Regions from separate parts of the Ferdinandcohnia sp. QZ13 genome, predicted to be linked through region 3. Evidence: predicted binding sites of a transcription regulator. Region 3 holds the regulator's gene; each other region holds the start of a gene.
The links. Region 3 encodes LexA, which represses DNA repair genes until DNA is damaged. Its sites were predicted from a motif close to CGAACATATGTTCG; they were not measured.
Positions count from the first base shown of each region.

Region 1: RGU12_RS15000 (Y-family DNA polymerase) is a predicted target of LexA. The motif match lies at 3,053-3,066, and genes of this name have one in related genera.
Region 2: RGU12_RS06135 (YhjD family protein) is a predicted target of LexA. The motif match lies at 5,472-5,485, and genes of this name have one in related genera.

Region 1 is NZ_JAVIVW010000015.1:252,847-260,766, forward strand. Features, by position in the region: gene RGU12_RS14985 (dihydroorotate dehydrogenase) at 1-631, shown strand, start outside; gene RGU12_RS14990 (GNAT family N-acetyltransferase) at 769-1,317, opposite strand; gene RGU12_RS14995 (YolD-like family protein) at 1,385-1,717, opposite strand; gene RGU12_RS15000 (Y-family DNA polymerase) at 1,772-3,034, opposite strand; gene RGU12_RS15005 (GNAT family N-acetyltransferase) at 3,234-3,734, opposite strand; gene RGU12_RS15010 (glutathione S-transferase family protein) at 3,747-4,736, opposite strand; gene RGU12_RS15015 (SDR family NAD(P)-dependent oxidoreductase) at 4,960-5,754, opposite strand; gene RGU12_RS15020 (MBL fold metallo-hydrolase) at 5,781-6,746, opposite strand; T-box leader at 6,939-7,161, shown strand; gene proI (pyrroline-5-carboxylate reductase ProI) at 7,495-7,920, shown strand, end outside.
Region 2 is NZ_JAVIVW010000001.1:1,264,260-1,272,179, forward strand. Features, by position in the region: gene RGU12_RS06115 (AfsR/SARP family transcriptional regulator) at 1-1,511, opposite strand, end outside; gene lepB (signal peptidase I) at 1,665-2,225, opposite strand; gene RGU12_RS06125 (TVP38/TMEM64 family protein) at 2,253-2,879, opposite strand; gene RGU12_RS06130 (S9 family peptidase) at 3,333-5,324, opposite strand; gene RGU12_RS06135 (YhjD family protein) at 5,502-5,867, shown strand; gene RGU12_RS06140 (competence protein ComK) at 5,900-6,451, opposite strand; gene RGU12_RS06145 (hypothetical protein) at 6,754-6,966, opposite strand; gene RGU12_RS06150 (IDEAL domain-containing protein) at 7,122-7,358, shown strand; gene aceA (isocitrate lyase) at 7,422-7,920, opposite strand, start outside.
Region 3 is NZ_JAVIVW010000001.1:501,350-509,269, forward strand. Features, by position in the region: gene tkt (transketolase) at 1-1,024, opposite strand, end outside; gene RGU12_RS02435 (DUF896 domain-containing protein) at 1,112-1,342, opposite strand; gene lexA (transcriptional repressor LexA) at 1,751-2,377, shown strand; gene RGU12_RS02445 (3-oxoacyl-ACP synthase III family protein) at 2,431-3,372, opposite strand; gene glnA (type I glutamate--ammonia ligase) at 3,788-5,122, opposite strand; gene RGU12_RS02455 (MerR family transcriptional regulator) at 5,176-5,577, opposite strand; gene RGU12_RS02460 (methionine gamma-lyase family protein) at 6,033-7,313, opposite strand; gene hflX (GTPase HflX) at 7,329-7,920, opposite strand, start outside.

The sequences.
Region 1 (7,920 bases), on a different contig from region 3:
TGATCTTGCAGCCATCCTTGGTTTTTTAGGAATATTCTTATTCATTGGATACGGATATTTCGATTGGCTTCACCTTCTTTTTTGGCTCATTTTACTCCCAATCTATTTAACTGGTTTTATTAAAACGAGACATATGAAAGGGACGCCAACATCGCTTAACACTCGTAATCACCCGGTTTGGAAACATAGTTTATTTGGACAACTAGCTTTTATCATCCTTGGATTTTCATTTGTGTTAGGCGGCATTGTGATTTCATTAATTGGGATTACGAATGTGTTTGTTGCAACAGATATTCTCTATATTTGTATGCCGCCTGAAAAGTTGGATTTATTTAATGATAAATTGATTTCGGTCATTGCTCATGACCGCGCGGGCTTTGGAAGTGCCCTTCTGAGTGTTGGATTTTTGGTGCTAACTATTTCTCTCTGGGGATTTCAGCAGGGGAATAAATGGGTTTGGTGGACTTTGCTAATAGGTGGACTACCAGCCTTTTTTGTAGGAATTTGGATTCATTTTGCAATCGGGTATACGACCTTTATTCATCTTCTTCCCGCTTATTTCGCCCTTTGCTTGTTTTTTATTGGACTTATTATGACGTACCGTTTTTTTCATTTGGGTAAAGATACGTAAAGCAGACTGTTGACAAACGTTAGCATACCGCGTTGCTTGCTTCGCCTGAAAATCGTTTTCAAGACAGTCTGGGAATGTAATTTATATCTGGATATCCTGTAAAAAATTACGTAAAAGGAGCCTCATTGGCTCCTTTCTTAATTTTCTGGATTCCAATCCTTTGCTAGCATGCCATATATAATATGGTCAACATAGTGATCGTAGAGCCATTCGGATTGCCGAATCTCGCCTTCATTCACAAAGCCTAATCTTTCAGGTATCGATCTGCTCTTATGATTTTCGACCGCTGCACGGATTTCCACTCGATTTAGTTTTAAATGGTTGAAAGCATAATCAGTTAATGCCTTCGCTACCCTTGTCATGATTCCGTTTCCTTGATATTGCTGTCCAAGCCAGTAGCCGATATAGACTATTTTATTGGTCCAGTCGATTTCGTTGAAACCTACTACCCCAACGATTTCATTTTTATAGACGATAACGGTATGCATCCCTTTATTTTCTGCATAGCTTTTCCTGCAGGATTCGATATATGCTTTTGTATCCTCTACCTTTGTTGTCATATCAAGCCATGGCAGCCATTCTCGTAAATACCCTCTTGACTGATCTGTTAATTTAAAAATTCGCTCGGCATCGTTTACTTCTGTTAATTTCAAGGACAGTTCCTTGTCAATTTGGTATACAAACATTATTTTTACTCCATTCTTTTCTTTTACCATATTAACTTCTATCCTTTGTCTAAAAATCCTTCTAAAATTAGTCTGAAAAGCGTAAATCGACTAATCTATTTGTAGGGATGTAGTGGACTTCCCCAAATTTATCAATGATATGCAGTCTATTTTGTAAGTAATCGTAATGGTGAATAGTACCAAGAAGGAGTTTGTGATGTTTGGCTTCATAATGCGTGATAACCAGCTCTCTCCCTTCCTCCATCGCCTGACAAAGAACACTGTTCATCTCTTCGATTTGTTGTTCATCTAGTTCTGGTTTTGGCTCATACGTATCTTCTTCTGCCCAATCTCTAAGCAATTTCACATGTTCTGGCAGCATCATTGCTGTCCATTTTATCGTTCCGCGGTCCCGTATCATCCTTATTACCTTCTTTCTTACGTCTATCTCCAGCACCTAACCCATTGAGACGCTCTACTCTGCCTTGTGTCCGCCAACGAGTTTACTGCGATGTCTTGATGTTCCGGCATTTGTATAGGAAACGGCACGTAGGATTGCATCTGAACCGTATTTACCACGGATGCCGTCCATTACATACCCAAGCTTATGCTGCTTGACTCGATTAAGATAAAACAAATCCAACTGCATTTGTGTGTCATCCTCAATATTAGAAAGTGCAATTGATATTTTACGAACTGTCTTTTTCGCATAGAATTTCTCAAATAATTCAAGACAGACGCGATACATTTCCATCGTAATATTTGTCGGAGTTTCAATCGTTTTTGAACGGTAAAATCCTCCCCCAAACTCATCTTGGCTATAATGAATTCCGAGGCTAATCGTTCTTCCTGCCTTTTTATGTCGACGTGCGCGCCTTGCTACCTCTTCACACATTTCAAGAATGACATGTTTTACTTCTTGTGGGTCAGGGTAATCACGCAAAAGGATTTGGCTTTTCCCAAAGCTTACTTGCCCCTGCATAATAGGGGCACCAATTTCCGATAAATCGATCCCCCAGGCATGGTAATAAAGCTGATTTCCCATCACTCCAAATTTTTTCTCAAGTAGTTCGAGTGGATATTGAGCAAGCTGACCAACGGTTGTAATTCCCATCCCATTTAAGGTTCGCTCTACCCTTCTTCCAATTCCCCACATTTCTCGTAGTGGCGATACAGACCATAGTTTTTCGGGGATATCATCATAGGTCCATTCCGCGATTCCCTTTTTCTTTGCATCTAAATCTAGGCATAGCTTTGCCATCAGCATATTGGGACCAATCCCAATGGCACAGGTTAGCCCATATTCAGCTTTAATTTCTTTCCTGATTTTACGAGCGATTGTTGTCGCATCTCCCCATAATTTTTCAGTTCCATCAATCTTAATAAAGCTTTCATCGACGCTATATACATGGATTGCATCTTTTGGTACATACCGGTTAAAAAGTCTCGTAATTTCCGTTGAAATTCGTAAATAGGTTGCCATTTTCGGGTTTACAATTTGAATTCGTGGATCCTTTGGGATCTCAAAGAGTCTTGACCCCGTTTTTATCCCAAATTCCTGTTTTAGCTTTGGCGAAGCTGCGAGCACAACACTTCCTTGGCGCTCTGTATCTCCAACAACCGCTAAATAGCACTCAAGTGGATCAAGGCCTAATAATACTGCAGCACAGCTCGCATAAAAGCTTTTTATATCCACACATAAAATCTTTTGAACGGGAAACTGACTGTAATCCACCATCTAACATCATCTCCAAAAAGAATATATGTTCGTATTCTATTCCTAATAATAGGAGAATATACGTTCGATTTCAATGGAAATTTAAAGCAGAACCACAGGACATCATAAATGACGTTGTGAATGAATACTTAACTGCCTAATGGAGTACCTCGTAAACAAAAAAACCAAAACGCTTAGATAGCGAATTGGTTTTTTAGTATTAAATAGATAAGCGAAAAGCTTTAACAATAATCCCATCATTGGCTGGCTCAAAATCATAGTGAGGCAAACGTTCAAATCCGTGTTTTGTATAAAGCTTAATTGCCTGTATCATGAATTCACCAGTATGTAATCCAAGAAATTGATGATTCTTTGCTTGCGAACGCTGTATGCACTCGGTAATTAATGCAGAAGCGACACCCTTTCCACGTGCCTCAGGACTTACAGCTAGCATTCGTATTTCAGGGTATTCGAGTTCTTCTAACTGACCTTCATATGCGTCTGTATTAGCGGGAAACAAGACTACACTTCCTATAATTTTTCCATCAAGCTCACAGACAATAAGCTCAGAACCATGGAGGCGATCAGCCTCAGATGAAATGGCCTGCTTAAGAGCTTGCCAATGAGCAGCTGGAATTACCCTTGAATGCTCAAGATAAGCAGCAACTCGTTGCTCACGAATAAACTCCAATTCATCCTGTTTTGCATCACGAATTTTCATTACTGATTTCACCTACCCTTTGATCAAGAATTTTTCTTTTTTTCCACTTAACTGCTCACGGTTATGTTCGGAGAGCCATACAGATTCATCTGGTCCTTTAGGAAGAATATTCACTTCTCCTTTTGCAGGATCAATGGTGATCGATAGATGATAATGTCGCTTAATCGCATCAAAATCAGTCGTTTCACCAAAACCAGGAGTCTGGTATAAGTCACGGGCATACCCCCATAAATTGTTAAACTCACGGATCAAATTTCGATTTGTCCGAAAAGCGGAGTAATAAGCAGCATCAAAGCGTGCCAATGTCGTAAATAGGCGGACATCAGAATCCGTAATAAAATCTCCAAATAAGAAACGATGCTTGGACAAACGCTCTTCTAATTCATCTAACCTAGCAAATAATTGATCATAGGCTTGTTCATAGGCCTCCTGAGAACGAGCGAATCCACATTTATATACGCCATTGTTTACATCATGAAAAATGACGTCATTTAATGCATCAATTTCTTCGCGCAAGCTACTCGGATATAAATCAGGAGCATTTTCCTTATGAAAAGGAGCCCAAACGGTTTCAAAATAGTTGGTAAGCTTAACATAATCATTGTTAATCGCTTTTTTGGTTTCAAGATCAACCATGACTGGTACAGTAGGTCTACCTGTATAATCAGGGTCCGCATTCTTATAGACCTCACCCACATACTGAACATTAAGAACAGGATCCACTCCATTTTCATCCAAAGAAAATTCCCAATCTACATGCTCAATTCGAGGTCTAAGTGGACTTACTGTTCCTAAGCTAATTGCTTTTTCTAAACCAAGCACTTTGCGAACGATCACAGAACGGTGTGCCCATGGACATGCGGCCGACCAAAGTAAACGGTAGCGGCCGGACTTAACGGGTAGCTCATCTGGCTGGTTTCCAAAAGGAGTTGTAAAGCGATTTGTTTGACGATTAAACGAGCCATCCCCTTTTATTTCTTCAGGCTTATTGGTTGAAGTAATGTTTGCTTCAGTGGTAATTTTAGGCTTAATGTCTGATTATTTTGTGACACGTCATTCTCTCCCTCATGTACCTTCTATTTAATACACAGTAATTCAATGTGTTTAATGTAATTTACTCATTATCTAAATCATTCGTCAAGTAATGAAACTTATAAGATTCAGTTAATTTTATATGTTTAAACGCAAAAAAATACCCCTTAATAAAAAGGAGTATGATTGAAAGTTATTTCTTAAAAAACGCCTTCCCACCCACTTTTTCAACAAGACGAGGAAAAAGGGTATAAAAAACACTACCTGCATTCATCCAACCCGGCAGGTTAATTTCGCGTTTTGGAGTTAACATGGCACTTACAATTTTAGACGCAACTACATCGGGATCCAGCATAAAACGATTTACATTCTTCGCATAGGTTCCAGACTCATCTGCAATATCGAAAAAACGAGTTCGAATGGGTCCTGGATTTACGGCTGTTACATGAATATTTGTACTCGATAGCTCCATCCGTAAACTATTTGTAAAACCGAGAACCGCATGCTTTGAAGCAGAATAGACACTTGATTTTGGAGTCGCAATTTTGCCAGCCTGTGAAGCAATATTAATAATATGACCTGAGTTTTGCTCAATCATTGTCGGCAATACCATTTTTGTACAGGAAATAAGCCCGAAAACATTCACTTCGAACATTGCCTTCATTTGCTCTATTTTTGCATCGACAACATTGGCAAACACACCAAACCCCGCGTTATTCACAAGGACATCAACCGTTTTTACATGATGTAGGATGTTCTCAAATACTTCTTTGACATTTTCGGCATCACGCACATCTAACTTATAAAATAAACAATCTATCTTGTATTTTTCTTGAATGTTCTGTGCTATTTTTTCCAACTGGTCATAACTACGGGCCAATAGAACGGGAGTAGCCCCCTGCTCTGCAACGAGATAGGCAATTTTTTCACCAATCCCGCTCGAAGCACCCGTAATGACAATTGTTTTTCCTTTAAGTCTTGAATTCATACGACCTTTTTCACCTCAGAAATTTGTTAATTTGAGTGATATATATGTTGTCCGTTCACTACTTCTATCTTAATTTCCCCTAATTCCTCAAGGAAGTCAAGCTGTCCAACTGTTTCAGAAATTGTAAAAAGAGGCTGCCTTAAGTAAACTTTCGGGAATAACCTGGTACATACTTCAAATGCTGTCATCGGCTTTTCCTTGATCATTTTCAGCACATGATAGGCTCGTTCTTTTTGTGAGAGGAATCTTTCTTGAATTAAGTGATGAGCATTCGTAATATCGTCTCCATGCCCTGTTACGACCTTTGACATATCTAGCGTTAGTAGTTTTCTTAAAGAATTATTATATTGAATTAATGGTCTTGGTCTAGCTGTTTCACCAAATTGCGGTGGTTCAAGCAATGGGTTTGGTGAAATTTTAGCTAAAAGGGTATCTCCTGCAATAAGCATTCCATCCTCTTCCCGATAAAGAACAATGTGACTTTGTGCATGCCCAGGCGTCTCTAATACCTTAAAGCCAGATAATCCTTCAATTGTATCTCCTTCTCCAATTGTTGAAGTTAACGTTCTACGGCAAGAATATTCAAATTCTTCATCCATATCGATTAAAGCTGTAAATGATGGATTAAGGCCTAATTGAGTAAAAAGCTCTTTATAAAACGGCTCATTATGTGCAAAGAATTGCTTATCCTGGCTAATCCATGGCTGATTTTTAGGATGACCAATGATAGGGACATCCTTACTAAAAAAGTCAAGAAGCCCAACATGGTCTGGGTGATGATGGGTGATTACAATTTGTTCAATATCAGATGGTGAATAACCTAACTGAGCAAGCTGCTCCTTAAAGGATTGCCACGCTTCCTCTGTTTTTGCACCCGCATCAATTAATGTTAGTGCGTCTCCTTTAACAACATATACATTCACATCCCCGACAGCAAAAGGTGTGGGCAAGGTAATTTTAAAAACATCCTTCGTGGTCGTAAGTTTATTCATAAAAATCTCCTTTGTACGATATCCATATCATTTTGTTACATTTATCCAATATTAGTTTACCTTTTCATTCTCATTTTGTCATTATATTCAAATAATATCTCTGATATGTAAAATAAATTGGGCTCTTTTTTTACTTTTGAACCCTTGACATCCCGCTGAAATCAGTGCATAATGACCAATAATATAAAATTCGCAAAGGCAATGATTAGGACTAGTAAATCCTGTAATGGTGAAAGAGAGTGAGATCCACCGGCTGAAAGATCTCATCGCCCGCTTCTTGATTGAACCTACCTATGAGCTGTTAGGAAAACCTAACCGTTTCCCACGATACGGGTTCAAGTGGAACATTGAAAGTTCATTTTTCAAATGTTAAATAAGGTGGTACCGCGGATAACAGACCTATTCCGTCCTTTATCAAGGATGGAATAGGTCTTTTTACTTTTTAATTGGATCTTTTCTAAAAGATTGTTGCTATTTGACAAAAATAAAAACATTGATTGAAGGCGAAAGGTGGCGACTCCTCGAAAATGCATTCGCATTTTCTTCGTACGTGGGTGATTTCAAGGAAGAAATTCAAAGTCCTGCGGGAAAAGCGTGAGACTTGAGACCCCACAGGAGCGAACAGTAGAACGAAGCCTAAAAGCGCCACGTCCTGTGGCAACGGCTTCGTGACCTGCAGCGAAAATCAATTGTGCCAAAAATAATAAAGTTTGCGAAAACAGCCTTTTAATTTAACGGAGGGATCGTTATGGAAATGAATCAAAATATTGTGTTTGTTGGAGCTGGCTCAATGGCTGAGGCAATGATTTCTGGGATGCTACAAAAGGAGCTCATCTTGCCGAAACAAATTTCTGTAATGAATCGCTCTAACCATACACGATTAGCAGAGCTAAACAAAACCTATGGAGTAACTATTAGTCAAAACCAAAAAGAATCGATTGAAAATGCTGGAATCATCATTCTTGCGATAAAACCAAAGGATGTTGCGGAAGCTATATTAGCCATAAAAGATTATGTCAGTGAAAAACAACTTATCATCTCTGTACTAGCAGGAGTAGCAACAACAACCATAAAGGACTTACTCAACAAAGAGGTGGCAGTCGTACGTGCAATGCCAAACACATCTGCTACTATCGGAAAATCGGCCACTGCCCTGTCCGCAGGAATGCACGCA
Region 2 (7,920 bases), 760 kb from region 3:
AATTGATAGACCCTACTTTTATCTTCACTTGAGGAAGCTTCATTTTCTTCAAGTGCTTCAATTGCCTGTAATAAATACCGCTCAGCTTTCCCAGGTTGAATTGTATCTAGATAAATTTTCGCTTGTCCTTCATACGCTTTACTTAACCCCTCTAGGTCATTAGCAGAATGAGCAAAGTGAATGGCTTTTAAGTAACAATCCTCAGCCTCCTTATAGGAACAGCGATATCTTAACGCTTCTCCCTTATAGAGCCATAATAGATAATAATGGTTCATAAGTAATTCCGGAATCTTTTTCATCCGATCAAGAAGACCTTCAAGTTGTCCATTTTGAATCATCTTTTCTCCATAATGGTGGAGGATTTCTGCAATTCTTTCAAAATCCCCGTTTGCCTCAAGATGATAGATTGCTTGATTAAAATCTCCTATTCTTTGAAAATAGCGAGCGGTTTGAATATGAAGATTATGAAAATGCCGTTCATTCGTCGTATAAAGGCGCTGTTCCAGAAACTCCTTAAACAATGCATGGTAGCGATATTGCCCTTCTCCAATGGAAAGTAAAAAAAGATTATGGTCGGAAAGTTCCTTTAACATCTCACCTGAGCTTCTGATTCCTAAAACTTCATCACATACTTTTCCGTTTAATTCATCAAAAATACAGGTATTCTCAAGAAACTGTTGAACCATCGGTGGCTGTTTCATGAACACTTCCATTGCAAGAAAGCGAAACAATTCATCAAGTGTTTTCGATTTATTATTGAGAATTGCCTCCAATCCTCCATCAGAAGCAAGCTGTCCTCGAATCATTCCAATCGCTATGATCCACCCTTCTGTTAAAGAAAAAATTTTCTTTATATCCTGATCATTCAAATCTCCCTCATATAAATCACTTAATAGAACCTCAACTTCATCAAACGAAAACACGAGGTCGCTCTGTTTAAGCTCAAGGAGTTCTCCCTTTACTGTCATCGAGGTTAGGAAATCCCAGCTTGGTTTTATCCGACTTGAGATGACAAGATTTAAATTCATTGGAAGATGTTGTATCAACCATGTCATCCAATGGTCTATTGATGAAGAGTGTTGTATCAAATGATAATCATCAATGATAAGCATGACGTTCTTATCTAGTACAATTATCTCATTGATAAACAGCGAACAAAGTGTTCTTATTTCTTCATCCCGTACATATCTTTCAATATTCTCAACATAAAGAAGAAGTTCCGTCCCAAATCCTTGGTGATTTTTTCGAATGGCATAGACCACATATGTTAGAAAAGGAATAATATCGTCATCATTCGTCCCCACACTATACCAGCATGGCGTATTTTTTTGATCATGAATAAAGGATGCAAGTGCAGTTGTTTTTCCGTAACCTGCTCCCGAGTGTAGAATGGTAAGCGGATACCTTAGAATCGTTTTCATTTTCTTCATTAAAGAAGGCCTTTGTAAAATGATGTCCTTTAAATTGGGTGGAGTAATTTTTGTTTGCAAAACCTGTATCTTAATCCCCATTGTATAACCTCCCTTCGTATCAAATGCACCCCGGTATATTTACGCCAAAATCAATTCATAATTTTGGTACTATTTTAACATATCCAAGCCAAAAAAGAACTCGAAATTCGGTTGAGTTCTTTGACATGGTTTATTATGTTGATCAATTTTTCCTTAATTCAATAATTCCATCTTGTCGAATGGCCAGTATTTTATGTTTACCTTGCCAACAACTTGTTCCATTTTAACGAATCCAAAATGGCGGCTATCCCAACTGTCTAAGCGATTATCGCCAATAACGAAAATATGATTTTCTGGTACAATTGATTCCCCTGTCACTTCTTCAAGGGTGAAGTCGCCTGTTAATTGACCTGCGACTATGTCTTCTTTAAATTTGTCTAAGAATGGTTCGGAAACACTTTCCCCATTTATATAAAGCACATCATCCCGGTATTCAAGTGTGTCGCCCGGCAAACCGATCACCCGTTTTACAAAATCCTCTTCTTTATTTTTATGAAATACAACGATATCAAAGTGGTCAAGCTCCCCTATTTTCATGCCGATCTTGTTAACCATTAAAAGGTTACCATCTTCAAGAGTTGGCATCATTGATTCGCCGTCGACTATGTAGTTCGTAAAAAAAAAGGTTCGTAAAAATACAACGATGATAAGACTGATTCCTAAAGATTTCACAAAAGAAAAATGATGTTTCTTCTTCGCTGGGGTTTCCTCCATTGCAACTCCACCCTTCGTTTTATCGTGTCAAGCCTCATCCTCCTTAAGAAGATTTGGATTTGGCTTTACCTTTAACCATGCTTCCACTCTTTTTCCGACAATCCAAAGCACAAATATTATGATGACCACAATAATTGTTCGGACGGGTTGTTGAAAAAGAGCTCGTATATCATAGCCTATGAAGCTAATGGTAAATATCATGACTAATTTTCCACATAAAACGGCTAAAACAAATTGAGGGATACTTACCCTTGATAGCCCTGCTACTAAATTTATTGCTGCAGATGGGGTGAAAGGAAAGCATAATAGGAGAAATAAAGGTCCAAATCCGTGCTTTTCTACCCAAGTTATAAGTCTCTTTATTTTTTTATGGCGACTGACAAATGAAAAGAATCGTTTTTGACCATATTTACGAACTAGGAAAAAGACAAGCAAAGAACCACCTATAGCTCCTATCCATGAATATAAAAATCCAAGCCAAAGTCCAAATGCATTTGCATTGGCGACAACAAATGCGACCAGAGGCAGAAACGGAAGAAACGCTTCTAGCATCGGAAGAACAATTCCAGGCAATGGACCAAACGACCGGTATTCACTTAACAAGTCTTCAATATTTTTCAATGTAATAAGTTCTTTAAGTGTTTCAATATCCATAGGTCTCTCCTTGCAAAAATCAATTCCAACTTAGCGGATACAAAAATATTTTCTTACTTCATATTGTACACCCATTTGGGCATTCCTACCAAAAAAAATTCACTTTAATTACAAGAACAAAAGCGCAAGCGCCTTGAAATAGAACATCGACTAACTACTGCCACGTCCTGTGGCAAACGTCGATGTCAGCACTTCCTCAAAAAATGCTATGTATTTTCTTCGTGCGATGATTATGCTCTCGAAGTTTTCCTTGTCCTGTGCAAGTCCGACAAGCATAAGACGAGCGCTGACAGAAGGCGCTTCTTGCCTTCCGAAGCGATTAATTAGACCAGAGAGGGGCTAGGTGCTGGAGCTGGACTTGGATACACCCACTAAAAGTTTTCCACAATGATAAATTTTATAATTTCCTAGATCCCAAAAAAAGACACTAGCAAGCACTAGTGCCTTTCATTCCTATCCTAAATAATCAACAAACCAGTCTTTAATATGGTTGAGTCGTGATAATCGTAATTTTGGGTTTCCGCTTCGTGACAATTCATGGTTGGCACCAGGGAAACGAACAAATTTCGTTGGTTTCTTTTGGTGCTTTAATGCCACGTAAAACTGCTCTGCTTGTTCGATTGGACAACGAAAATCACGCTCACCATGGATAATTAATAGTGGAGTCTCCACATTTCCCACATATTTTAATGGTGAATGATCCCATAATTTTTCAGCATCTTCAAGGAGATTACCTTTGAGTTCCCATTCAGTAAAGAAGTATCCAATATCACTTACCCCATAAAAGCTAAGCCAATTTGAGATGGAGCGTTGTGTAACCGCTGCTTTAAATCGATTTGTATGTCCAACAATCCAATTTGTCATGAAACCACCATAGCTTCCACCTGTTACTCCAAGCTTTGTTTCATCAACAAAATCAAAATGGTCGACAGCATAATCAGTTGCTGCCATGACATCTAAGTAGTCTTTTCCTCCATAGTCGCCTCGGACAGCATCCACAAACTGCTGACCATATCCATGACTACCACGAGGATTCGTGAAGACAACCACAAAACCCTTCCCTGTTAAAACCTGAAACTCATGGAAATATGTATTTGCATACATCGCATGAGGACCACCATGCACTTCGACAATAGTCGGATATTTTTTGCCTACTTCATAACCAAATGGCTTCATGACCCATCCATTAATTTCCCAACCGTCTGGAGCATTGAATGTAAAAGGCTCTGCATTGGACAATTCAACCTCTTGTAAAAACGCTTCATTCACATGTGTAAGTCGATTCAATTCACCTGTACTCAAATCTAAGTAATAAAGATCGCCAGGCTCTGTTGGTTTACTGATTCCTACCACTGCCTTATGATTATTTACGGTTAAGGCAAACACGTGTTGATTTTCAAATAATGACGGATACACTTCTCCTTCAATGGAACCGTAATAGACTCCCGTATTGCCATGGTTAGTTAAGAGAAAATAAAAACTTCTGCTATCGTCGTTCCATATTACACCAGGGTTTGAACCGCCTAATTGGAAGTCGGCAGCAACACAATCGCCAACATATGCATCGAGTTCACTTGTTAAACAAGTGAATTCTGAGCTATCAACTGTGTAAAGCCAGATTTTCGGCAATGTTGCACCTGCAAACTCTTGTTCATGTCCAATGATTGCAATATATTTGCCATCTGGTGACCAAGACGGCAAGCCAAAGTTACCAGTACTACCCGTAATTTTATGGTAGCTTTTATCTTCTACTGACATTACATATACATCAGAGATTAAATTATAATCTGAATCCTCACTTATATCGCCAACGAATGTGATTTTCGTTCCATCTGGAGACCAACCACCTGCAGCATAATCATATTCTCCTGCTGTCAATTGCTCTATTTCACCAGAAGCGATATCAACTAATGCAAGATGTTGATTTTTATTATCTAAAAAGCCTGCAGCATCAGATTTGTAACGAATACGTTCGACAACCATTGGTTCAAGCTTCTTCTCATCTTCATCATTTTTCTGCTTTTCCTTATCTGTGATGCTTTCATCCGGAGCTAAAGAAGTTGTAAATAAGATTTTTGAACCATCTGGAGACCAGATCGGATTTCTGGCACCATTCACGCAATATGTAAGTTGTTTCGGTTCACCACCGTTCACACTCATAACAAAGATTTGCTGTTTGCCTGGACGATTGGATACGAACGCGACTGTTTCTCCATCAGGAGACCAACGTGGCGACCCATCTCGAACATCCCCAAACGTCCACTGTGTAACATTCCCGTCTACAGTTCCAACATATAAATGTGAGTTATATTCATGCTTTTCCTTATTAATCTCTGTTTCCACAAACGCATAGCGCTTCCCATCTGGAGAAAACTGTGGATCATTCACTGATTTTAATTCATATAAATCTTCCGCAACGATTCCTCTGCGTTTTTTCTCTGTCATCCTTCTCCCGTCCTTTATTACAGAATTGTCAAAGTAGTTAAGTACTTTCTCTTCCATTATGCACTACAAATTAAATTATTTCGACACTAGAAATAATTTTTCCTTCATGTTTATTGATTCTTTTAAAAAAATGTTCTATTATAAATACAAACATACGTTCTAGAAAGAGGGATAATCATGACAAGAATTCCTGAGGATGACCGTGATATTTTTGAAAAAGCCATCTTCTTACCAATGGTTCTCACCATCCTTAATCGTGATCTTTCAGCAATAGAAACAGCTGGCTTTAAATTAAAAAAGCCTTATCTCCATTTACTTGAACATACCATGAAGAAAGTTCAAAAAGACCTCTATACAATTAAACTGCAAATGAAAAAGAAAAATATGAAGGTATGGGAAAAACAAAGAGATGAGGCATTTACCCTATTTTCATTCATGTATCGAGGCTATGAAGAGGAACATAACTACTTTAACCCACGGATTCGAAATGAGGTTCAACAGCTGCTCGAATCTTATTTGGTCGAAAATAATACCAGTGAGTAGCAAATGGCAATATAGGCAGAAAGTTTTTTAGATCAGATATCAGATTTATTGGGTAAGCAATCGTTGATTTGAGGATTTATGACGAAATTAATGCGTTTATTCGATTTATCCATTCGATTTGTGACGATAGTCCGCAGTTGTGCAGTTCTATGGAGTTGGTTTTGGAAGGAGCCCTTCGAGATTTGTAGTTGAATGGCTTGCTTATTTGTAAAAATAACAGTCGTTTCCTCATGTAAACTAAACTTGCAATCTGAGACATAATGATGAGACAGCCATGCACATTCCTGCTTTGTTGGAGAAGCGGTTGGAAATAGAAAAATCTTATTGGAAGCTTCTACAATGATTGGAGCCTTATGAGTCACCCCCATAATTTCACGCGTTCCTTCTTGCCGACCTTTAAGTGAGCTTCCAAAATAACGGCAGCTTCGGTCGACAATCTCAGTAGGCTTCATGGCTACTACATATTCACCTTCTACTTCAAGCACTCTTGAACAGGTATGATTTCCCATTTCAATTGGAAGTACTGCCATTGTGTCAGGGTTGATCTCATATTCCACTAAATAATTGCTATTCTTAACTTCCATTCATTCATCCCCTTTCAAATTGTTTTAATTTTTAAACTAATGTAAGCATTTCCATAATATCACTTCTAGGTATTTATAACTATACCGTTCACAAAAAGTTCACAAAAAAAAGTGGACTTCTTTTTAAAATGCTCTTTTCACAACGAAAGAATATTTTTAAAAGAATTCCACAAAGCCTTTTAATTGTCTAGCTCAAGGCGTCATCAACTCTGGTCTAACCAATCGCTTCTAAATGTAAAAACACCTTCTGCCAGTGCTTGTCTTATGCTTGTCATCGATGGGCGGACGCGTATGCGCTTTTCTCATGAATTCTCATTTATTTGACCAAGTTCCTTTTCAGCAAGATATGCATTTGCTTGTTCTAATGTCGTATGCTCATCAACCGAATTACCCGCATAGACTGATTCCGAAAGAAAAGGATTATTTGTATCAAGTGAGTTTGACATCCCGAAAACTGGATTTAAGGGGGTATTCATTGGGATATCGTGATTTGTATGCTCATTTGGATTTTTCATTTTTTTCCACCTCCATTATTATGATGCATGAAAATTTAACAAATCATACTCCCATTTTGAGTATTCCAAATAAATTTTTAAAAAGTCCAAAAATTCAGTTGATTTTACATCACTACCTAAATATACTATTAAAAAGGATTTAGGGGTGAGATTTCATGAAGAATAGAAAAACATACTCTGAGATCATGAGGTCACGAGATACTAAAAAGTTTAAAACACCTAGGGAATCGATATTAGACATATATATTCAAATGATTATTGATGAGAGCCTATTCAAACGAAAAAAAGAGCTTTTGGAAACGAAGGTTAACGAAGCGATTGACACCAGAAATGAAGGTTTGTTTATGAAAGCATCGGCTGAATACCGAAAACTATTTAGTAAAACATTGTAGAATTTTTCTTAAAATCACATAAAAACTGACTAACAAAGATGTTAGCCAGTTTTTTCATGAATCTTACTTCGTGAATTGCGCTTCTTCTGTAGATCCCTTTAAAGCAGTTGTTGAAGATGTTCCACCTGTGATAACCTGGGCAACTTCATCAAAGTACCCTGTGCCTACTTCACGTTGATGCCTTGTTGCTGTGTAACCATACTTTTCACTTGCAAATTCAGCTTGCTGAAGCTCTGAATATGCCCCCATTCCTCTTTCTTTATAGCCTCTTGCCAATTCAAACATGCTATGGTTTAAAGCATGGAATCCTGCTAACGTGACAAATTGGAATTTGTACCCCATTTTTCCGATTTCCTTTTGGAAATTCTCAATTGTATCTTCATCAAGTTTTTTCTTCCAGTTAAATGATGGAGAACAATTATATGCTAACATCTTGCCAGGGAACCTCTCATGAATGGCATCTGCAAAGCGCTTGGCCTGTTCTAAGTCTGGCTCAGATGTTTCACACCAAATCAAATCAGCATATGGTGCATACGCTAAACCGCGTGCAATGGCTTGATCA
Region 3 (7,920 bases):
AACCCTCAGGTAGCCTACAATCTATCGCCATTTCTAGTTGTTTTCCAAGCTCAGTATTGCTTTCTTTATAATTGTTAAACAATTGATTCCATTCTTGCTCACTTTGTTCGCCAGCCTTTTTCACGGTTTCTTCAAAATGTTTATAGACCTCGCTTGGTACATGGAAGTCATTTTCAAATGTCCAATTATATGCTTCTTTTGTTAATTTTAATTCATCAGCACCTAATGGCTCACCATGTGCTTTTGATTTACCAGCACGATTAGGAGAACCATAGCCAATTGTTGTTCGAACCTCGATGAGTGTCGGACGGGTTAACTCTCCCTTTGCTTCCTCAATTGCCTTATCAATCGCATCAACATCATTACCATCTTCCACACGAAGATACTGCCAACCATAGGCCTTATAGCGTTGTTCAATGGATTCAGAAAAAGCCTGATCTAGGTCACCATCTAAAGAAATATCATTTGAATCATATAAAACAATTAAACGACCTAATTTTAAGTGACCTGCTAGTGATGAAGCTTCTCCTGAAACACCCTCCATTAAGTCACCATCTCCACAGATGGCATATGTAAAATGGTTTACAATTTCAAATGTGTCTTTATTGTAAACACCTGCTAAATGACGCTCGGCCATCGCCATCCCAACAGCCATAGCGATACCTTGCCCAAGCGGACCTGTAGTTGCATCAACCCCCGCTGTATGACCATATTCAGGATGCCCCGGTGTTTTGCTTCCCCATTGACGAAATTGCTTTAAGTCATCGATTGTTAAATCATAGCCTGATAAGTGAAGCATACTGTACAATAGTGCCGACCCATGTCCCGCTGAGAGAACAAAGCGGTCACGATTAAACCATTTTGGATTATTCGGATTGTGCTTCATATGTCTGGTCCATAGAGTATATGTCATTGGAGCTGCCCCCATTGGCATCCCTGGGTGACCTGAATTTGCTTTTTCAACAGCATCGATCGAAAGTGTTCGAATCGACGCAATCGACAAGTCAGTAATTGAATTCGTCATAAAACAAACATCCTTTCAAATAATTAATCGGTTCCTATGTAGTATGCACCAAAAGAAAAGAATACATAGAAATCTATGTATTCTTTGTTAATGCAATCTTTTCCGTTTGCTCTCTTTTAATTTTTCTGGAGTTACATCATTTCCCTCTGGGTCTACGACCGTTACCGAATGTAAGGTATTTGTCATTGAATTTCTAAAAACACGTAAATACTCTTGTCTAAGCTCTTGTTGTTCTTCTTTTTCTTTATCCGAAAGACCAACTGACTTTGCTTTTTTTGCAAGAGCATTGATCCGATTAAGTTTATCTTTTGAAAGCATCCGTATTTCTCCTTGTTTCATCTTTTCTAAATCATAGTTCATAGTACTAAATGAAAAGATTTTTTACAAGTATTCCACTTTGCTTAACTTAGCTAGCAGTGATAAAAACCATTCCCATACTTAATAAAACAAATAAGACATAATAGATAAATCCACTTTGTAATTTTTTCAACATGTTCATTTCCACTCCTACAGAATGTTTGTTCGTATTTTATGTTTTTATTATATACCGAACAAATGTTTTGTGTCAACAAAAATTCGAACTTATGTTTGTATAATCAAATAAAACATGCTATACTCTACTTAAGAATTTAGGTTTTTGTCGGACAGACACATGCTTAAAAACCGAACATAATAAAGAGCGAGAATTGAATACATATAAAAAAATATATAAGGGGATGAGTGTAGATGACGACAAAGCTTTCAAAAAGACAGCAGGACATATTGAACTACATTAAACAGGAAGTAAAAGATAAGGGCTACCCACCTTCAGTAAGGGAAATTGGAGAGGCAGTTGGGTTAGCATCGAGTTCAACAGTTCATGGCCATTTGTCCAGACTTGAAAGTAAAGGTTTGATAAGAAGAGACCCAACAAAGCCTCGTGCTATTGAAATATTACAGGCTGATACAAATGATACAATTCCAACTGCAAATGTTGTGAATGTCCCTGTCATTGGTAAGGTTACAGCGGGTCAACCAATCACAGCCATTGAAAATATTGAAGAGTATTTTCCACTACCTGATCGATTTGCTGCGCACGATGATCAAATCTTTATGCTTGAAATTATGGGTGACAGTATGATTGAAGCGGGTATTCTAGATGGAGACTACGTAATTGTTAAACAACAGCATTCAGCAAACAATGGGGATATTGTTGTTGCAATGACAGAAGAAGATGAAGCAACTGTAAAACGCTTCTTTAAAGAAAAAGACCATATTCGACTCCAGCCAGAAAACTCAATGCTCGAACCGATTATTTTAAAAAATGTAACCATTCTCGGAAAAGTTATCGGTGTATACCGTACAATCCATTAAATATGCAAAGGAACATTTCTTCATTGAAATGTTCCTTTTTAATTTTGAATATTTTATTTTCCCCAACGAAGTGCAATGCTTCCCCAACCAAGCCCAGCACCATACCCTGCAAGGATAACTAAATCTCCGTCTTTTATATTTTTATTTTTGACTTCTTCATATAAACCAATGCCTATTGTTGGAGCGGATGAATTTCCATAATGTTGTATCGTTTTAGTATGTACTTTTTCTATAGGAAACCCCAAAGTTTCAATTCCCTTTTCGATGATACGAAGGTTAGATTGATGTGGAATTATAAAATCAACATCAGATATGGCAAGGTTTGAAACTTCAAGAGCTTTATTGACTGCATAAGGAAATTTTTCAACCGCGAATTCAAAAACGGCCCTTCCATCCATGAAAATGGTTTTCTTTTCGGTTAGATGTAGGTATTTTCCACCACTTCCGTCCATTTGCATATTAATGCCGAGAATACCTTTTCCATCAGACACTCTTCCTAGAACAACTGCGGATGCTCCGTCCGCAAAAATCAAAGCAGTTTTTTTATCCATTGGATCAAGCAAAGTGGAACATTTATCCACAGCAACTACCAGCACATTTTGATAAAGTCCTGTTTGAACGAATTGCGCCCCTGTTGATAATGCAGTGATAAAACTTGAACATCCTGAATGGAGATCAAGACCCGCGCAAACTTTAGCTCCAATTTGGTCTTGTACGAGTGCTGCTGTGATGTGTGTATCGTGTGTATTTGTTCCGATAATGACTAAATCAATAATACTTGGATCGATACCAGCATCTTCAATCGCCCTTTTCCCTGCAATTACACACATTTCTGTAAGTGATGTTTCAGTTTTTTCGTATCGTCTTTCCAAAATTCCTGTTTTTCTTACAATTTCTTCTTCTGTGATCCCAAAACGTTGTGCAATTTCCTTATTGGTAATAATTTTTTCTGGAATATTGACTCCAATTCCTAAAATACCTGCATTGTAATTCATTTAATTATCCTCCTAAAACAATGGTATAAAGACAAATGCAAACATATAAGAGATTCTCGTTTATTACCTGTAATACCTTCTTACACTAAAACCTTATTCATCTTAAATTCTATAATCAAATGTATCATCCTCTTCCGTTAGCAATATTACTATTTTCATTTATAAACGGTTGAATGAAAGTGTTCTAAAAAGGGGAAGTTGCTGCTCTACGACGGAGTAACGTGGACTCGATTAAAGGTAGGAATATTTTTGTGCAATTTCTCTAATCCCAACAGGATGAGGTTGATGTATTATTTGGCGACACAAAAAACATAGTACTTCAAAATTTGAGTGAACGGAAACTCATCAATTCAGTTCCTTCCATTTTTCCGCAAAAAAGAACCCTCAACACAATAATGTCAAGGGTTCATTCTTATTAATACATCGTCATATACTGCTCACGTTCCCAAGGGTGTACTTGCGTTCTAAACATATCCCATTCGATCTCTTTAGCTTCGATAAAGTGTTCGAACAAATGTTCACCTAAGGCATTAATTAACACTTCATCCTCTTTTAATTTTTCTAAGGCAATTGCCAAAGTAGATGGTAAATCAACAATTCCTGCTTCATTACGCTCTTCTTTGTTCATAACATAAATATTTCTGTCAACAGGTGCTGGTGGTGTAAGTTTGTTCTTAATACCATCTAAGCCTGCAGCCAGTAATACAGCCATTGCCATATAAGGATTTGCTGCTGGGTCGACTGAACGAACCTCAACACGTGTGCTTAAACCACGTGAAGCAGGGATACGAACAAGCGGACTTCTATTTTGAGCAGACCAAGCCACATAACAAGGGGCTTCATATCCAGGCACTAAACGTTTATAAGAGTTTACAGTTGGGTTTGTAACAGCTGTAAAGTTAGGCGCATGTTTTAAAATACCGGCAATGAAATGTCTAGCATTATCACTTAATTGAAGATCAGCGTTTTGATCGAAAAATGCATTTTCTCCACCTTTAAATAATGAAAGGTTGCAGTGCATTCCGGAACCAGCTACACCAAACAATGGTTTTGGCATAAATGTAGCATGTAAACCGTGTTTGCGGGCAATTGTTTTTACAACAAGTTTAAACGTTTGAATTTCATCACAAGCTGTAAGTGCATCTTCATATTTAAAATCAATTTCATGTTGACCAGGTGCTACCTCATGATGAGAGGCCTCAATTTCAAAGCCCATTTCCTCAAGTTCTAACACGATATCTCGTCGGCAGTTTTCTCCAAGGTCTGTCGGCGCTAAGTCAAAGTATCCACCATTATCATTTAACTCAAGGGTGGGTTCACCTTTTTGATCTAATTTAAATAAGAAAAATTCAGGTTCAGGTCCAAGGTTGAAATTTGTAAATCCTAACTCTTCCATTTCTCTCAAGACTCTCTTTAAATTATTACGAGGATCTCCTTCAAATGGGGTACCATCTGCATTATGAATGTCACAAATTAAACGTGCAACCTTTCCCTTTTCAGCAGTCCATGGGAATACTACCCATGTATTTAGGTCAGGGTAAAGGTACATATCTGATTCTTCGATACGCACAAAGCCTTCGATTGAAGAACCATCAAACATCATTTTATTACTTAATGCTTTTTCTAATTGACTTACAGGAATTTCAACATTTTTAATAGTTCCAAGAATGTCTGTAAATTGTAAACGAATAAATTTTACATTCTCTTCATTTGCTAAACGAAAAATATCATCTTTCGTATATTTGGACATTAAGTTTTCCTCCCCAAACCTTGTTGTAAGTATAGTTTTTTACATGTTCATAATTAATGAAAAAATCTCGACATATCACTATGATGAGGACCGGATTGCTTTTTAAACCTACCTGCTTGAAGCAATTCATTCCTCAATAATTTTCTAAGCTCTGAATTAGATATTTCATGTTTCACAGGCTCGACCGGTTTTTCTTCGACTTCTAATCCGTGGTTTTGAACTGCGAATATTTGTTTAATTCCAGCTAGGTTGACTTTTTGTTCGATCAAGCTTTTGATTTCAAGTAATCGATCAACGTCTTTAAAAGAATATAGTCTTCGATTTGTTTCAGTTCTTGCAGGAGAAATCAGACCATTTTCCTCATAATACCGGATTTGCCGGGCAGATAATTCAGTTAATTGCATGACAATTCCAATCGGAAAGAGTGGCATGGAACGTCGAATTTCGTCACTCATATGGGCTCCTCCTTTGCAATGAATAGTTTGATTTTAATTGATGTTAGATTATCTGTCAAGTTCATGTTAGATAACCTAACATGAACTTTTCTAAAAACAGAGATGGTTTTCTAACAGGTTCAAATTGATCGGTTATAAGATGTGAAATCTCAAATGTTGCGTAAATTTTCTAGTAACATTTCCGAAGTAACTTATTAAAATATGACTGAGGACTTAAAAAATAATTAGACTATAGCAGGTTAACCTATTAAAGACGATCTTGTATGATTATGTTTGTATATAAAGCAATTAAAAACCCACACAATTTTATTGGAGGAAAATTATTTGAATACAATCGTAAACACGATGAATTATAGAAAATCACATCCAAAAAACGCTCAGACTACTCTGAGCGTTTTTGCTTACATTTGTTTATTTATCTACTAATTTTCTCTTTTAAAACAGAACCCGTTGGATCATTCCTCTGTTTTTATGGATATTAGTTGTTTTACTAGTAAACGATTTAAAGCTAAACATATGGCAATTTTCACATGCGAATAAGTAAGGCCACCCTGAACATATGCAACATATGGTGGACGAGTTGGACCGTCAGCTGTTAGTTCTATGCTGGCACCTTGAATAAATGTACCTGCTGCCATGATCACATCGTCCTCGTACCCCGGCATATAACTTGGATATGGAGTTACATGGGAATTAATTGGTGAAGCGAACTGGATAGCCTGACAAAAGGCCACCATCATGTCTTTGTTATTAAATTGAACAGATTGAATTAAATCAGTACGTTCACTATCCCAGCTCGGCTCGGTCTTTAGTCCAATTTTTTCTAAAATAGCAGACGTAAAGACAGCCCCTTTTAATGCTTGTCCTACAATATGTGGAGCTAGGAACAATCCTTGATACATTTCCTGTAAAGTATAAAGAGATGCTCCCGCTTCTGCTCCAATCCCAGGAGATGTCATACGGTATGAGCAAGCTTCAACGAATTCTTTTTTTCCTACTAAATATCCACCGGTTTTTGCTAGTCCTCCACCCGGATTTTTAATAAGTGAGCCGGCAATTAAATCAGCCCCGACATGACAAGGCTCTTCGCGCTCGACAAATTCACCATAGCAATTATCTACAAACACGACCACATCCGGCTTGATTTCCTTCACAAATTCAACCATTTCTTTAATTTCTGCAATTGTAAAAGATGGTCTTGTCGCATATCCTTTTGAACGCTGGATCCCAATCATTTTTGTATTTTCATGTATGGCATTTTTAATCGCAGCAAAATCAGGTCTTCCTTCTGCAGTTAAGTCGACAGTGTTGTAGCCGATATTAAATTCCTTTAATGACCCATTTCCAGAACCACGAATACCAACAATTTCTTCCAAAGTATCATATGGATTCCCTGTAATATAAAGCAATTCATCATTTGGACGTAAAACCCCAAAAAGTGCGATTGAGATAGCATGTGTCCCTGATATAATTTGTTGGCGAACAAGGGCTGCCTCCCCGCCGAAAAGATCAGCGTACACCGCCTCAAGTGTATCTCGGCCGATGTCATCATATCCGTACCCTGTTGACGGAATAAAATGTGAATCACTCACTCGATTGTTTTGAAAGCTTTTAAGTACACGATACTGATTATAATCAATATTTTTTTCTATTTTTTTATGAACTTCTTTAATTTGTTGTTCTGTCTCATCTACTAATTCTGAAATTAGTTTACCATAATCTAATTCTGTAAACATGTTGTGTTCCCCTTTTTATGAATAAAAATCCCTAAGTTGTCCCATTAAAGAATGATTTGAAAAAATAAAACCTGTGCAATCGTATTTTTCGGAATCCTCATTATAACGTAGTTCTTTTAAAATCGTTTCTTGTTTTAAATATGCCAATATTCTACCTTCCGAACTAGGTAGAGACACCTTGTATTCTTCCATATTCTCAATCATGGAATCCTCCACTTTTGTCTTAATCGCCACTAAATCACTTTTATCAAACGCACTAACCAAAGCAGATTTAGATGTTGATGACGGAACAAAATCGGGATGGACTTTATCTTTTTTATTATACAGTGTTAAGACTGGAATTGATTCTACACCTAATTCATCCAAAAGTTTTAATACTGTTTTTTCATGATTAAAATAATCTGGATTTGACGAATCAACTACATGGATAATTAAATCTGCTTCCTTCACTTCCTCTAATGTAGAGCGAAATGCTGCGATAAGTGATGTTGGCAAATCCTGAATAAACCCAACAGTATCCGTTAAAAGGGTTGTTAACCCACATGGTAGAATCATTTTTCGAGTCATTGGATCTAATGTTGCAAACAATAAATTTTCCTCAAATGAA